3 regions of the Bacillus stercoris genome follow, and region 1 is predicted to be linked to each of the others. Evidence: riboswitches for the same ligand, from Rfam matches in the RefSeq annotation. Region 1 holds a riboswitch; each other region holds the start of a gene.
The links. A riboswitch is a leader RNA that binds a small molecule or an ion and turns the genes downstream of it on or off. The one in region 1 is predicted to bind S-adenosylmethionine.
Positions count from the first base shown of each region.

Region 2: linked by a shared signal. The riboswitch ahead of metK (methionine adenosyltransferase) and the one ahead of mtnK (S-methyl-5-thioribose kinase) in region 1 are both predicted to bind S-adenosylmethionine.
Region 3: linked by a shared signal. The riboswitch ahead of QA442_RS14105 (phosphoadenylyl-sulfate reductase) and the one ahead of mtnK (S-methyl-5-thioribose kinase) in region 1 are both predicted to bind S-adenosylmethionine.

Region 1 covers NZ_CP121861.1:2,918,621-2,924,054, forward strand. Annotated here, with positions in the region: gene mtnE (methionine-glutamine aminotransferase) at 1-894, opposite strand, end outside; gene QA442_RS15175 (carbon-nitrogen family hydrolase) at 989-1,768, shown strand; SAM riboswitch class I at 1,852-2,008, shown strand; gene mtnK (S-methyl-5-thioribose kinase) at 2,101-3,294, shown strand; gene mtnA (S-methyl-5-thioribose-1-phosphate isomerase) at 3,302-4,363, shown strand; gene QA442_RS15190 (hypothetical protein) at 4,397-4,522, opposite strand; gene QA442_RS15195 (methylated-DNA--[protein]-cysteine S-methyltransferase) at 4,612-5,109, opposite strand; gene kinE (sporulation two-component system sensor histidine kinase KinE) at 5,106-5,434, opposite strand, start outside.
Region 2 covers NZ_CP121861.1:1,265,666-1,271,099, reverse strand. Annotated here, with positions in the region: gene asnB (asparagine synthase (glutamine-hydrolyzing)) at 51-1,949, opposite strand; gene metK (methionine adenosyltransferase) at 2,098-3,300, opposite strand; SAM riboswitch class I at 3,468-3,606, opposite strand; gene pckA (phosphoenolpyruvate carboxykinase (ATP)) at 3,803-5,386, shown strand; gene QA442_RS06610 (DUF2584 domain-containing protein) at 5,424-5,434, opposite strand, start outside.
Region 3 covers NZ_CP121861.1:2,712,341-2,717,774, reverse strand. Annotated here, with positions in the region: gene QA442_RS14120 (dihydroorotate dehydrogenase) at 1-544, shown strand, start outside; gene pyrF (orotidine-5'-phosphate decarboxylase) at 513-1,232, shown strand; gene pyrE (orotate phosphoribosyltransferase) at 1,229-1,861, shown strand; SAM riboswitch class I at 2,007-2,112, shown strand; gene QA442_RS14105 (phosphoadenylyl-sulfate reductase) at 2,275-2,976, shown strand; gene cysP (sulfate permease) at 2,988-4,052, shown strand; partial or broken gene sat (sulfate adenylyltransferase) at 4,101-5,250, shown strand; gene cysC (adenylyl-sulfate kinase) at 5,263-5,434, shown strand, end outside.

The sequences.
Region 1 (5,434 bases):
TCGGGCATTTTGCTCTGCCACACACCTCTGATCAGCTAACAGTGCCTCTGCTGCAGCCTCCTGAGTCGCTCTGAAAAGACTGACAAACATATGGTCTTGATAAAGATTGATTGCTTCAATGACCGAAGCGTTTCCGACGGCAAAGCCAACCCGCCATCCTGCCATGTTATACGTTTTTGACAGCGTGTAAATTTCAATTCCAATATCCTTTGCACCTTCAGTCTGCAAAAAGCTTAAAGGCTTACAGCCGTCAAATCCTACAGCGCCGTAAGCAAAATCATGAACGACGCAGATTCCGTTTTCTTTTGCAAAGCTCACGGTTTCTTCAAAGAATTTAGAGGTAGCAACAGCTCCGGTCGGATTATTCGGATAATTTAAATACATCAATTTCGCTTGTTCTCTCACCTGAGCGGGGATGCTGCTGTAATCGGGAAGAAACGCCCTGTCCTTTACGAGCGGCATCATTTCCATCTTCGCTTTCGCGAGTGTGACACCAGACCAGTAATCAGGGTAGCCCGGATCGGGAACTAAGATCGTATCACCGGGATTCAACAAGCATTGCGGGAGCTCGACAAGACCGGCTTTTCCGCCGAATAAAACAGCGACTTCGGTTTCCGGATCCAGATCAATGCCGTACTCTCTTTTGTAAAATGCAGCAGCCGCTGACTTTAGGCTGTATGAGCCGCGAAAAGATGAATATTTATGATTCTCAGGATCAGCAACAGCTCGTTTCATTTCCTCGACGATATGTTCCGGTGTCGGCTGATCTGGATTTCCCTGTCCTAGATTGATAACGTCGTGTCCCTCTGCGAGCTTTCGGTTCACTTTCTGCACCAGGGAAGCGAAGAATTGTTTAGGCAATTCCTTTAATACATGAGACTGTTCAAATTTCATCTATTCTCACCTTCTAAAAAAATCTTGAAATGATAGTCCATCATCATATATGGTTAAATGAAAAAAGTAAAGAAAAATTTGGGGTGTTAAAAAGATGAAATGGGCGATATCTTGTCTTCAATTTGATATTTCATATGGTAAACCTTCGGAAAATATAAAAAAGGCTGAATTTTTGATCGAAAAAGAAAGCAAACATGCTGATGTTCTTGTTCTGCCTGAATTATGGACGACCGGATATGATCTGGCCAATCTTGATGAACTCGCTGATGAAGACGGCCATTTTGTTCAGAGCTGGCTGAAGAAAACGGCAAAAAAACATGGAGTTCATCTTGTTGCCGGATCGGTCGCTGTCAGAAAGGATTCTGATGTTTATAATACAATGTACATCGCGGATAAGGAAGGGCAAATCATTAAAGAGTACAGAAAAGCCCATCTTTTTCAGCTGATGGATGAGCATTTGTATTTATCAGCCGGTTCCGAAGATGGATGCTTTGAGCTTGACGGCGTCAAAAGCGCAGGATTGATCTGCTATGATATCCGTTTTCCGGAGTGGATCAGAAAACATACGACAAAAGGTGCCAACGTGCTGTTTATTTCCGCGGAATGGCCTCTCCCCCGCCTTGATCATTGGAGAAGCCTGCTTATTGCCCGTGCCATTGAAAATCAATGCTTTGTCGCAGCCTGCAATTGCACTGGTTCAAATCCGGATAATGAATTTGCAGGCCATAGCCTGATTATTGATCCATGGGGGCGTGTACTTGCTGAAGGCGGCCGTGAGGAAGGCATAGTCCGTGCGGAAATCGACCTTCATAAAAGCGTCGAGGTGCGGGAGAGCATCCCTGTTTTCGATGATATCAGAAAAGATTTATATTAAAAAATATATTGACAACTTATTAAAACACCTGTTAGTATGTTCATCAACTGATAAATTAGAATTGTTTAACAAATGAATATATTCTCTTATCGAGAGTTGGGCGAGGGATTTGGCCTTTTGACCCCAACAGCAACCGACCGTAATTCCATTGTGAAATGGGGCGCATCTTTTTCGCGCCGAGACGCTTGTCTCTTAAGGCACGGTGCTAATTCCATTCAGATCTGATCTGAGAGATAAGAGAGGCGGACATAGATGTTAAGCCTCCTTCTCTCTGAGAAGGAGGCTTTTTTACGGCCACAAATTAAGTGATTACATAATTGGAGGTTATGATGATGGCAGTCACAAAAACACCTTTATACGAAACGTTAAATGAAAGTTCCGCTGTGGCATTGGCTGTGAAGCTCGGCTTATTTCCAAGCAAAAGCACCCTGACATGTCAGGAGATCGGCGATGGCAACTTAAATTACGTTTTTCATATTTATGATCAAGAACATGACAAAGCATTGATCATTAAACAGGCGGTTCCTTATGCAAAAGTGGTGGGAGAAAGCTGGCCGCTCACAATCGATCGTGCAAGAATCGAAAGCAGCGCTCTCATCCGTCAGGGCGAGCATGTGCCTCACTTGGTTCCAAGAGTGTTTTACTCTGATACGGAAATGGCGGTTACCGTCATGGAGGATCTCTCTCACCTGAAAATCGCAAGAAAAGGACTCATTGAGGGTGAAAATTATCCGCACCTGTCACGGCACATCGGTGAATTTTTAGGAAAAACACTTTTCTACTCATCAGATTACGCGCTTGAACCTAAGGTGAAAAAACAGCTTGTTAAACAGTTTACAAACCCTGAGCTATGCGACATTACGGAAAGACTTGTTTTTACAGATCCTTTCTTCGACCATGACACAAATGATTTTGAAGAAGAGCTTCGTCCTTTTGTCGAGAAGCTTTGGAATAATGACAACGTTAAAATCGAAGCCGCTAAGCTGAAAAAGTCATTTTTAACGTCTGCGGAAACGTTGATTCATGGTGATTTGCATACAGGAAGCATTTTCGCAAGTGAGCACGAAACAAAGGTGATTGATCCTGAGTTTGCTTTTTACGGACCGATCGGCTTTGATGTAGGGCAATTTATCGCCAACTTATTTTTGAACGCACTCAGCCGTGACGGGGCTGACAGAGAGCCGTTATATGAACATGTCAACCAGCTCTGGGAAACGTTTGAAGAGACGTTTAGTGAAGCCTGGCAGAAGGACAGTCTGGATGTTTACGCCAACATCGACGGTTACCTCACTGATACGCTCAGCCATATTTTTGAAGAAGCAATCGGATTTGCGGGCTGTGAGCTGATACGACGCACGATCGGCCTTGCCCATGTAGCTGACCTGGATACGATCGTGCCGTTTGATAAACGAATCGGCAGAAAACGGCTGGCGCTTGAAACCGGCACAGCCTTTATCGAAAAACGTTCGGAATTCAAAACGATAACAGATGTGATTGAATTATTTAAGTTACTTGTAAAGGAATGATCCATTCATGCCCCATTCATTTGCTGTTCCACGTTCTGTTGAATGGAAAGAAACAGCTATTACCATTTTAAATCAGCAAAAGCTTCCTGATGAGACGGAATATTTGGAGCTGACGACGAAAGAGGATGTATTTGATGCGATTGTCACGCTCAAAGTAAGGGGTGCTCCGGCGATCGGCATTACGGCTGCCTTCGGACTAGCGCTTGCTGCCAAAGACATTGAAACAGAGAATGTCACAGAATTCCGACGCAGACTGGAAGACATCAAACAATATTTAAACAGCTCACGGCCTACAGCCATTAATTTGTCATGGGCGCTTGAGAGACTGAGTCATTCGGTCGAAAACGCGATTTCCGTAAATGAAGCAAAAACAAACCTTGTCCATGAAGCAATTCAGATTCAGGTCGAGGATGAGGAAACGTGCCGGTTGATCGGCCAAAACGCCCTGCAGCTTTTCAAAAAAGGCGACAGGATCATGACGATCTGCAATGCCGGCTCAATCGCGACAAGCCGCTATGGAACGGCGCTAGCTCCGTTTTACTTGGCCAAACAAAAAGATTTGGGATTGCACATTTATGCCTGCGAAACAAGGCCTGTCCTGCAAGGATCACGCCTTACTGCTTGGGAGCTGATGCAGGGAGGCATTGATGTCACGCTAATTACAGACAGCATGGCCGCCCATACGATGAAGGAAAAACAAATTTCCGCTGTTATCGTCGGAGCTGACCGAATTGCAAAGAACGGTGATACAGCAAATAAAATCGGCACATACGGCCTTGCTATTTTAGCAAACGCCTTTGATATTCCGTTTTTTGTCGCCGCACCTTTATCTACATTTGATACGAAGGTCAAATGCGGCGCTGATATCCCGATAGAGGTGCGAGATCCCGACGAAGTCAGACAGATTTCCGGAGTACGGACCGCTCCATCAGATGTGCCTGTCTTTAATCCCGCTTTTGACATTACACCTCATGATCTCATTTCAGGAATCATCACAGAAAAAGGGATTATGACCGGTAACTATGCAGAAGAGATTGAACAGTTGTTTAAAGGTGAAAAGGTGCATTAAAAAACCGCTGGACTTTGCTCATGTGGAGCTGAGTCAGCGGTTTTTTTGTTTCTTTTTGTTAACATTGATGATTTCATCTTTTTGAGCGCTTGATATGATATGCAGTTTCACAAACAGTTTGGCAAAAACGGCAATTTTCTCAGAGCGGCTCGGCTTCAATTGCTTTGTCCTCCTTTTTCATCAGACCAACTTTTTTAACTTAATAAAATGATATGTCGGCTGTGAAAAAAGGGAACGTGCCATATGTTTTATTTTTCTTTATAGGAGATTTGCTCGATGTTCAGCAAAAATGCTTTGAGATCCGTTTTGCTTCCGGCGTAGCCTGTTAACGCACTGTTTTTGCCAATCACTCTGTGACACGGAACAAAAATCGGCAGGTCGTTACGTTTATTAGCCTGTCCGACAGCGCGCACCGCCTTCGGACTCCCGACCGCAGCGGCAATATCAGCATAGCTTCGGGATTCACCATATGGGATCCTCTCCAGCGCCTCCCACACTTTTTTCTGAAAAGGTGTGCCCTTTTGGCTGAGCGGCAGGGAGAATGTCTTTCTTTCTCCGGCGAAATATTCATGAAGCTGTTTTTTCGCTTCTGCAAGAAGAGGTGTTTCCTTGTGTTCTGTCTTCTGAACGGTTTCTTTCCAATCCATCCAATCTTCCTGACTGAGAAATAGACGGGTGATCCTGCCCTCCTCTTCGGCAATGATAAATTCACCGAGCGGCGTTTCAGCTGTCATATAGTAATTCACTCATCATTCCTTCTTTCTTCAGCATTCTGTCTGACGGGAAGCGTAATATGAAAAACGGTGCCCTTTCCTTCTTCACTTTCGACCATAATCTCGCCTTGATGTTCTTCAATAATTTTATAGCTTACCATAAGCCCAAGTCCAGTTCCCCGTTCCTTTGTCGTATAAAATGGTTCACCAAGGCGCTTTAATTTATCTTCTGTCATTCCAATCCCCTCGTCTTTTAAGGAGATGAGGACATGATCTTGATCCAGTACCCTTATCGTCACAAAAATGTTTCCGCCGTCAGGCATCACTTCGATGGCGTTTTTTAATATGTTGATAAAAA
Region 2 (5,434 bases), 1.7 Mb from region 1:
ATAAAAGGATAATAACAAGGCTTTCGACTAATCGAAAGCCTTGTTGTCTGTTACACAAAGATGACTTCTTTAGGCTGATGGCTCAGCTCTTCAGGCATATACCGTTTTTCAATATTAATGCTGTGCCAGATCATAAAGATCAGTACAGTCCAGATTTTACGGCTGTTATCAGCCTTGTCCGCACAATGGTCTTCAAGAAGCTGAAGGACATAATCCTTATGGATATATGCATCCGTTTGGCTTTCTTGAATAATATTTCGCACCCATTCGTTCATTTCGTTTTTCAGCCAATGACGGATCGGTACAGGGAAACCAAGCTTTTTGCGGTTTAATACGTGCTCAGGCACAATTCCTTCAGCGGCTTTGCGAAGAAGATACTTCGTCGTGCCGTTTTTCGTTTTCAGCTCATCAGGAATTTTTGAAGCGACGTCAAATACGACTTTATCTAAGAACGGCACACGCAGTTCCAAAGAATTTGCCATCGTCATTTTATCCGCTTTTAACAAAATGTCGCCGCGCATCCAAGTGTGGATATCGACATACTGCATTTTGTTGATATCGCTGTACGAGCTGCTTTCTGTAAAGTAAGTCTTCGTCACATCGCGATATGAAAGGTTCGGATTATAATGCTTCAACAGCTGCTTTTTGACAGACTCTTCAAAGATTTTCGCGTTACCGATATAACGATCTTGAAGCGGAGTACAGCCGCGCTCAAGAAGGCTCTTTCCTCTCATCCCTTCAGGCATAACGGCAGCAACGTGCAGAAGCATTTTTTTCAGGCCGGACGGAATGCGTTCAAATGGTTTGAGCGAAAGCGGTTCACGGTAAATGTTATATCCGCCGAAGAGCTCATCCGCTCCTTCACCTGATAAAGCAACCGTTACATGTTTTTTCGCTTCTTTTGCAACAAAGTACAACGGAATCGCTGCCGGATCAGCAAGCGGGTCATCAAAATGCCATACGATCTTCGGAAGCTCATTCATGTATTCCTCAGGCGAAATGACTTTGCTGATATTTTCAATGCCCAGCGCCGCTGCAGTTTCTTTCGCTACATCGACTTCACTGAAGCCCTGCTGTTCAAAGCCGACTGAGAATGTTTTTAAGCTTGGATGAAATTCCTTCGCAACAGACACAATAAAGGAAGAATCAATTCCGCCAGACAGGAATGAACCGACAGGAACGTCACTTCTCATATGAACGTTTACAGAGTCATAGATCGCGTCTCTGACTTCTTTTACAAGCTTGTCTTCTTCAGTCTGAACCGGCTTGAAGTTCGCTTTGAAATACGTCTTGAATGTGATATCGCCGTCCGGGCGGATTGTGAACTGTGAACCCGGCTCTACTTTTTTCACATGGGCATCAAGCGTGTTTGGTTCAGGAACAAATTGGAAAGACATGTACTGCTGCAATGCCTCTTTGTCTATTTCAATATCATTCTGAGCAACCATTAAACTTTTTCTCTCTGAGGCAAAATAAACCTGATCATTGATCGTTGTGTAGTACAACGGTTTAATGCCGAATGGATCTCTTGCTCCATAAAGCACATGATCGTTTTTATTCCAAATCAGAAAGGCAAACATACCGCGCAATTTGGACGCCGCTTCTTCTTTATAATGACGGTAAGTCGCAAGAAGAACCTCTGTGTCCGAATCCGTGTTGAATGTGTACCCCTTTGCTTCAAGCTCTTCTCTCAGTTCAATATAGTTATAGATTTCCCCGTTAAAGATAATCCAATATGTTTCATCTTCATATGATAAAGGCTGTCCGCCATTTTCTACATCAATAATGCTGAGACGTCTGAATCCGAATCCGACGTGCTCATCATGGAAATATCCATCACTGTCAGGACCGCGGTGAACGATCATTTGGTTCATTTGTTTGATTAGTTCTTCTTGATCAGCGGTTTGAGCTAACGGATGCTTGTTAAAAACCCCGACAAATCCACACATAGTATTGCCTCCATAATTAAAATTGTCATCATTGAACCCCTATTTATAGACGCTGTGAATAGTATTTGGTTTCACAGTTATGTAAAAAAATAAACATGAATACAACGATAAAAAAGGAAAGCCGCTTAACCAGTAAGCGGCTATAAAATTATTCTCCTAACGCTTCTTTACGCAGCTGCTCCGCTTTGTCTGTACGCTCCCATGGAAGGTCAACATCGTGACGTCCAAAGTGGCCGTACGCAGCAGTTTGTTTGTAGATCGGACGGCGTAAATCAAGCATTTTGATAATGCCGGCAGGTCGTAAATCAAAGTTATTGCGGACAACTTCAATCAGTTTTTCCTCAGAAGCTTTTCCGGAACCGAACGTGTTGATTGAGATTGACACAGGCTGTGCAACACCAATCGCGTAAGCAAGCTGTACTTCGCAAGAATCAGCAAGCTCAGCCGCAACGATGTTTTTCGCAACGTATCTTGCTGCATAAGCCGCAGAACGGTCTACCTTCGTCGCATCCTTTCCTGAGAACGCGCCTCCGCCGTGGCGTGCATAGCCGCCGTACGTATCAACGATGATTTTGCGTCCTGTAAGTCCCGCATCCCCTTGAGGGCCTCCGATTACGAAACGTCCTGTTGGGTTGATGAAATATTTTGTTTCTTCATCAATCAGCTCTTTAGGAACAACCGGATTGATGACATGTTCTTTAATGTTACGCTGAATTTGCTCAAGTGTAATTTCAGGGTGATGCTGAGTTGAAATAACAATCGCGTCAATGCGGACAGGCTTGTTATTTTCATCGTACTCAACCGTTACCTGTGTTTTGCCGTCAGGGCGAAGGTACGGAAGAATATCTTCTTTACGGACTTCACTTAGGCGGCGGGCTAATTTATGAGCAAGTGAAATTGGAAGAGGCATAAGCTCTTTCGTTTCGTTGCACGCATAACCGAACATTAAACCTTGGTCACCAGCACCGATCGCTTCAATTTCTTCTTCGCTCATTGTGCCTTCACGGGCTTCAAGCGCTTGGTCTACACCCATTGCGATATCAGCAGACTGCTCATCAATTGATGTTAAAACCGCACAAGTTTCCGCATCAAATCCGTATTTCGCACGTGTGTATCCGATTTCTTTAATGGTTTGGCGCACTGTTTTTGGAATGTCAACATACGTAGATGTTGTGATCTCTCCGCTGACAAGAACCAAACCAGTTGTCACAGATGTTTCACAAGCAACACGCGCGTTAGGGTCTTTCTTTAAAATTTCATCTAAAATGCTGTCAGAAATCTGGTCACAGATTTTATCTGGATGCCCCTCCGTAACAGATTCTGATGTAAATAAACGACGATTTTTACTCATGATTTGCTTCCTCCTGCACAAGGTCTCCCGATAGACCTTGCATATATGATACGGAACTCGCTCCCTCTTATACAATGTAACGTTATATTAGAGAATGTTAATTGGCATATTTATGAAATAAAAAAACCTTTTCCATCGAGGAAAGGGTTTGGTCTTTGTGCCTTTCACTCTTATCGCTCAAGGAATCATACAACCTTGCAACAGGTTAGCACCTTGGTTGTCTCACTCAGTTCAACATAATAAATAACAGAGAAACCGGTTGCTGGGCTTCATAGGGCCTGTCCCTCCGCCAGCTCGGGATAAGAGTATCCGCTCAATGAAATATCTTATCGTAAAAGGGTTTGCAATGTCAATATGATTCAGAAGAAATAGGCACCTATATTGAGGGAAAACAATGGAAATGCACACACAAAAAATGATAAATAGTATAGACTATTTGAAAATATATGTTATACTAATTCACAATTAGCAAAACACAAAAAACGATAAAGGAAGGTTTCATATGAACTCAGTTGATTTGACCGCTGATTTACAAGCCTTATTAACAAGTCCAAATGTGCGTCATAATTTATCAGCAGCACAGCTAACAGAAAAAGTACTCTCCCGAAACGAAGGCATTTTAACATCCACGGGTGCTGTTCGCGCGACAACAGGCGCTTACACAGGACGTTCACCTAAAGATAAATTCATCGTGGAGGAAGAAAGCACGAAAAATAAGATCGATTGGGGCCCGGTGAATCAGCCGATTTCAGAAGAAGCGTTTGATCGACTTTATACGAAAGTTGTCAGCTACCTGAAACAGCGAGATGAGCTGTTTGTTTTCGAAGGATTTGCGGGAGCAGACGAGAAATACAGGCTGCCGATCACTGTCGTAAATGAGTTCGCATGGCACAATTTATTTGCGCGGCAGCTGTTCATCCGTCCGGAAGGCAATGATAAGAAAACAGTTGAGCAGCCGTTCACCATTCTTTCTGCTCCGCATTTCAAAGCGGACCCAAAAACAGACGGCACTCATTCCGAAACGTTTATTATTGTCTCTTTCGAAAAACGGACGATTTTAATCGGGGGAACAGAGTATGCCGGAGAAATGAAGAAGTCCATTTTCTCCATTATGAATTTCCTGCTGCCTGAAAGAGATATTTTATCCATGCACTGCTCCGCCAATGTCGGTGAAAAAGGTGATGTCGCCCTTTTCTTCGGACTGTCAGGAACAGGAAAGACCACTCTTTCAGCCGATGCTGACCGCAAGCTGATCGGTGACGATGAACATGGCTGGTCTGATACAGGCGTCTTTAATATCGAAGGCGGATGCTACGCTAAGTGCATTCACTTAAGCGAGGAGAAGGAACCTCAGATCTTTAACGCAATCCGTTTCGGATCAGTTCTCGAGAATGTCGTTGTTGATGAAGACACACGTGAAGCCAATTATGATGATTCCTTCTATACTGAAAACACGCGGGCAGCTTACCCGATCCATATGATTGATAACATCGTGACTCCAAGCATGGCAGGCCATCCGTCTGCAATTGTATTTTTGACGGCTGATGCCTTCGGAGTCCTGCCGCCGATCAGCAAACTGACGAAGGAACAGGCGATGTATCATTTCTTGAGCGGTTACACGAGCAAGCTTGCCGGAACTGAACGAGGTGTGACGTCACCTGAAACGACGTTCTCCACTTGCTTCGGCTCACCGTTCCTGCCGCTTCCTGCTCACGTCTATGCTGAAATGCTCGGCAAAAAGATCGATGAACACGGCGCAGACGTTTTCTTGGTCAATACCGGCTGGACCGGGGGCGGCTATGGCACTGGCGAACGAATGAAGCTTTCTTACACAAGAGCAATGGTCAAAGCAGCGATTGAAGGTAAATTAGAGGATGCAGAAATCATAACTGACGATATTTTTGGCCTGCACATCCCGGCTCATGTTCCTGGCGTTCCTGATCACATCCTTCAGCCTGAAAACACGTGGGCCAACAAGGAAGAATACAGAGAAAAGGCATTCTACCTTGCAAATGAATTCAAAGAGAATTTTAAAAAGTTCGCACATACAGATGCCATTGCACAGGCAGGCGGCCCTCTCGTTTAAAAAGCAAAAGCCAAGAGCAATTAGCTCTTGGCTTGTTTTAATTGACAG
Region 3 (5,434 bases), 210 kb from region 1:
GAAAACAGGCGGAATCGCTTTTGGCACGAACCCTGAAATGGCTGCCGATTTGACAAAAGCGGTGAAAGAGGTTTCAAATGTACCCGTTTATGTGAAGCTTTCCCCGAACGTGGCTAATATCACAGAAATTGCATTAGCGATCGAGGAAGCGGGAGCGGACGGCCTTACGATGATCAACACACTAATCGGCATGAGACTCGATTTAAAAACCGGCAAACCGATATTAGCGAATAAAACAGGAGGACTTTCCGGCCCTGCTGTGAAGCCGGTTGCCATTCGCATGGTGTATGAAGTCAGCCAGGCGGTCAACATCCCGATTATCGGAATGGGAGGCGTGCAGTCGGCCGAAGATGCCCTGGAATTTCTTCTCGCTGGAGCAAGCGCGGTCGCTGTCGGAACAGCAAACTTTGTGAATCCTTTTGCGTGTCCAGAGATTATTGAACAGCTTCCATCTGTTTTGCGCCAATACGGCTATCAATCAATTGAAGAATGCATCGGAAGGAGCTGGAATCATGAAAAACAACCTGCCCATCATCGCGCTTGATTTTGCATCAGCTGAAGAAACACTTGCGTTCTTAACGCCTTTTCAGCAAGAACCGTTATTTGTAAAGGTTGGAATGGAGCTTTTTTACCAAGAAGGACCATCTATCGTGAAACAGCTAAAAGAAAGAAACTGCGAGCTGTTTTTGGATCTAAAGCTTCATGACATTCCGACCACTGTAAACAAGGCGATGAAGCGTCTTGCCAGTCTCGGCGTAGACCTCGTCAATGTTCATGCGGCCGGGGGCAAAAAAATGATGCAAGCAGCTCTTGAAGGCTTAGAAGAAGGTACGCCGGCGGGGAAAAAACGCCCGTCACTTATTGCGGTAACCCAGCTGACAAGCACATCTGAACAAATCATGAAGGATGAACTGCTGATCGAAAAGCCTCTGATCGATACGGTTGTGCACTACAGCAAACAGGCGGAAGAAAGCGGACTGGATGGAGTGGTCTGCTCTGTTCATGAAGCAAACGCCATTTACCAAGCAGTGTCGCCTTCATTTCTGACTGTCACTCCAGGGATCAGAATGTCAGAGGATGCTGCGAATGACCAAGTCCGCGTGGCGACACCTGCAATTGCAAGAGAAAAAGGTTCATCAGCGATTGTAGTAGGACGCTCGATTACAAAAGCGGAAGATCCGGTAAAAGCCTATAAGGCTGTCAGACTTGAATGGGAGGGAATCAAATCTTGAAACAAATCATCGCAAAACATCTATTAGACATCCAAGCAGTATTTTTACGTCCGAACGAGCCGTTCACATGGGCAAGCGGCATTTTATCACCAATCTACTGTGACAACCGCCTGACGCTATCTTTCCCAGAGGTCAGAAATGATGTCGCCTCAGGCATCAGCAAGCTTGTCAAAGAGCATTTTCCCGAAGCTGAAATGATAGCAGGAACAGCAACTGCGGGTATTCCTCATGCTGCTCTGGCGGCTGACCGTTTGAATCTTCCGATGTGTTATGTGAGGAGCAAGCCGAAAGCGCACGGAAAAGGCAATCAGATTGAGGGAGCTGTGCAGAAAGGGCAAAAAACGGTCGTTATTGAAGACTTAATCTCCACAGGAGGCAGCGTGCTTGAAGCTTGTGTAGCTTTACAAGCGGCTGGCTGTGAGGTGCTTGGTGTCGTCTCAATCTTTACGTACGGACTTCCCAAAGCAGAAGAAGCCTTCGCAAAGGCAGAACTGCCATACTACTCATTAACTGATTACGATACGCTCACAGAGGTCGCACTTGAGAACGGAAATATTCATTCAGATGATCTAAAAAAGCTGAAAACATGGAAACGAAATCCCGAGTCAAAAGATTGGTTTAAAAAATAAAAAATAAATTCCAACGATGTAAAGAGGCTTCAAAGCCTTGCTGTACTTAAAAACAGGCCATGAGGCCTGTTTTTTTATTAATCCTATAAAAAAAGTCGGGTTGACTTATGTTAGAATTGTGCTAAAATTTACTACAAATCTGAAAAACTTATCAAGAGCGGCTGAGGGACTGGACCTATGAAGCCCGGCAACCTGCATAGTTTGTAAGGTGCTACTTCCAGCAAAATGAATTCCATTTTGAAAGATAAGGGCTACATGCTGTTCCTGTCTTTCTTTCCGCCGGATTGAAAGTTTTTTATTTTAAGAGGCAAAAAGGCTGTTTGAAATCACCAGCCAAGAATCACATTACAATTGGGAAAAGACAACCGGCAGGAAGCTACTGTTTGTTTGTCTCCGAAAGGAGGAAAGAAGAAATGTTAACGTATGATAATTGGGAAGAACCAACGATTACATTTCCGGAAGACGATCCTTATAAAGGAGCGCTGTCAGTTTTAAAGTGGGCATACGGCCATTACGGCAACCAGCTTGTTTATGCCTGCAGTTTCGGAATTGAGGGAATCGTTTTGATTGACTTAATTTATAAAGTGAAAAAAGACGCAGAGATTGTGTTTCTTGATACAGGACTTCATTTTAAAGAGACCTATGAAACAATTGAACGAGTGAAAGAGCGTTATCCAGGTCTTAACATCATCCTGAAAAAACCAGACCTCACCCTTGAGGAACAAGCCGAAGAATATGGTGACAAACTGTGGGAAAGAGAGCCGAATCAGTGCTGCTACCTTAGAAAGGTCGTTCCTTTAAGAGAGGCGCTTTCAGGACATCCAGCCTGGCTTTCCGGTCTGCGCCGTGATCAAGGGCCAAGCCGTGCCAATACGAATTTCTTAAACAAAGATGAAAAATTCAAGTCAGTAAAAGTTTGCCCGCTCATCCATTGGACTTGGAAAGACATTTGGAGATACACATCACGGAATGAACTGGACTACAATCCGCTTCATGACCAAGGATACCCAAGTATTGGCTGCGCGCCTTGCACTGCTCCCGCTTTTACCGCAGAGGATCTGCGTTCAGGCAGATGGAATGGTATGGCGAAAACAGAATGCGGACTGCATGAATAAGGAGCTGCAAAATGGAACTAGCCGCTATTTTATTTAGCTTGTTTTTCGCGATGAATATTGGTGCAAGCGGCGCTGCAGCTTCGATGGGAGTTGCTTACGGCTCTGGAGCCATCAAAAAGAAAACTTACGCTTTGATCCTATGCGCAGTCGGTGTCTTGGCCGGGGCGGTCATTGGCGGAGGCGAGGTCGTAAAAACAATCAGCTCTGGCATTATCCCCGAACAGACGATTACACTGACGATTGTTTGCATCATTATTGGAGCTGCTGCGCTGTCGCTCTTTACGGCAAATCTGCTCGGCATTCCTTTATCGACAAGTGAAGTGACGGTCGGCGCGGTTGTCGGCGTGGGAGTGGCTTATAAAGTATTGTTGGTGAATAATCTTCTGATCATTGTGACATTTTGGGTTTTTGTCCCGCTGTTCGCTTTTGGCTTCACCTATTTCGTATCTAAGCTGTTTCGTTATTTTAAGATTGAAGTGAAATCTTCTAAAAAGCAAAAAATCCTCGGCATTGTTTTGTTAGTTGCCGGATTTTTCGAAGCATTCTCTGCCGGCATGAATAATGTGGCGAATGCCGTTGGCCCGTTAGTGGCTGCCGGTGTGCTTGATGTCGTAAAAGGGACCTTGTACGGAGGAGCTTTTGTTGCGCTCGGCGCACTGTTATTAGGTCGGCGTGTATTAGAAACAAACGGGAAGAAAATTACGAGATTTTCAAAAGGAGAAGGCATTCTCTTATCCGGCACAGGAGCGGGACTGGTAATAATCAGTTCTGTATTTGGGATGCCGGTGCCCTTGGCGCAAGTCACGTCATCGTCTATTATCGGCATAGGCATGGCAAAAAACGGTCCGAACGTGTTCCATAAACAAGTTGTTCAAACGATGCTGAAGGTATGGATCGTATCGCCGTTTTTATCTTTATCGATTTCTTATCTGCTTGTATCCTTGTTTTTAAAAGCGGATTATTATTCGATCTTTATCATGGTAAGTGTGCTTTTAGCGGCGGGCGGTGCCGTAAGCCTGACAAAGGCCATTCGTAAAGAGAGACGCTCAGTCCACGAACAAGGCGGGGGAATCTGAACATTAATCTGAGTAATTTTATAAGTTAACTAGGAGGAGATGGATGTTATGAGCTTAGCACCACACGGAGGTACATTAGTAAACAGAGTAGATGAATCATATGATGTGAGCAGCATTCAAAAAGAAATTGAACTTGATTTAATTTCTTTCGCGGATTTGGAATTGATCGGTATCGGCGCATACAGCCCGATTGAAGGTTTCTTTAATGAAAAAGATTACGAATCTGTTGTCGAAAACATGCGTCTTTCTTCCGGCGTTATCTGGTCTCTTCCAATCACACTTCCGGTCGATGCGCAAAAAGCAGCGGAACTGTCAGTTGGCGAAACGGTAAAGTTAACGTATGAAGGAGACACATACGGCGTTATCCAAATCGAAGACCTGTATGTGCCTGACAAACAAAAAGAAGCTATCAATGTGTACAAAACGGATGAGCAGGAGCATCCGGGTGTTAAAAAACTGTTCAGCCGCGGCAATACATATGTCGGCGGACCGATCACGTTGATTAAAAAAGCTTCAAAACAGTTCCCTGAGTTTACTTTTGAACCTAAGAGAAACAAGACGCCAGTTTGCTGAAAAAGGCTGGGAAACGATTGTCGGCTTCCAAACAAGAAACCCTGTTCACAGAGCGCATGAATACATTCAAAAAACGGCTCTTGAAACAGTAGACGGCTTGTTCTTGAATCCGTTAGTAGGTGAAACAAAATCCGATGACATCCCAGCTGATGTACGGATGGAAAGCTACCAAGTTCTTCTTGATCATTATTACCCGAAAGATCGCGTGTTCCTTGGTGTCTTCTTGGCGGCGATGCGTTATGCAGGCCCGAGAGAAGCAATTTTCCACGCGCTTGTCAGAAAGAACTATGGCTGCACACATTTCATCGTTGGCCGTGATCATGCAGGTGTAGGTGACTATTACGGAACATACGAAGCACAGGAGCTGTTTGACACATTCAAACCTGAAGAACTCGGGATTACACCGCTGAAATTCGAGCACAGCTTCTTCTGTAAAAAATGCGGAAATATGGGAACAGCGAAAACATGCCCTCATGGCAGAGAGCATCACGTCATTTTATCAGGCACTAAGGTAAGAGGTATGCTGAGAGACGGTGTGCTGCCTCCTGCCGAATTCAGCCGAAAAGAAGTCGTAGAAGTGTTAATCAAAGGGATGAAGAAAAAAGAAGAAGTAGGCGTATCTTAAGGAGGACTGGCAGTGACAAATCGCGATATTGTATGGCATGAAGCCTCTATCACAAAAGAAGAGTACCAGCAAAAAAACAAGCATAAAAGCTCCATTCTCTGGCTGACAGGGTTAAGCGGCTCAGGCAAATCAACCATTGCCAACGCCGCTGCGAGAGAATTGTTTGAGCAAGGCTACCAAGTCA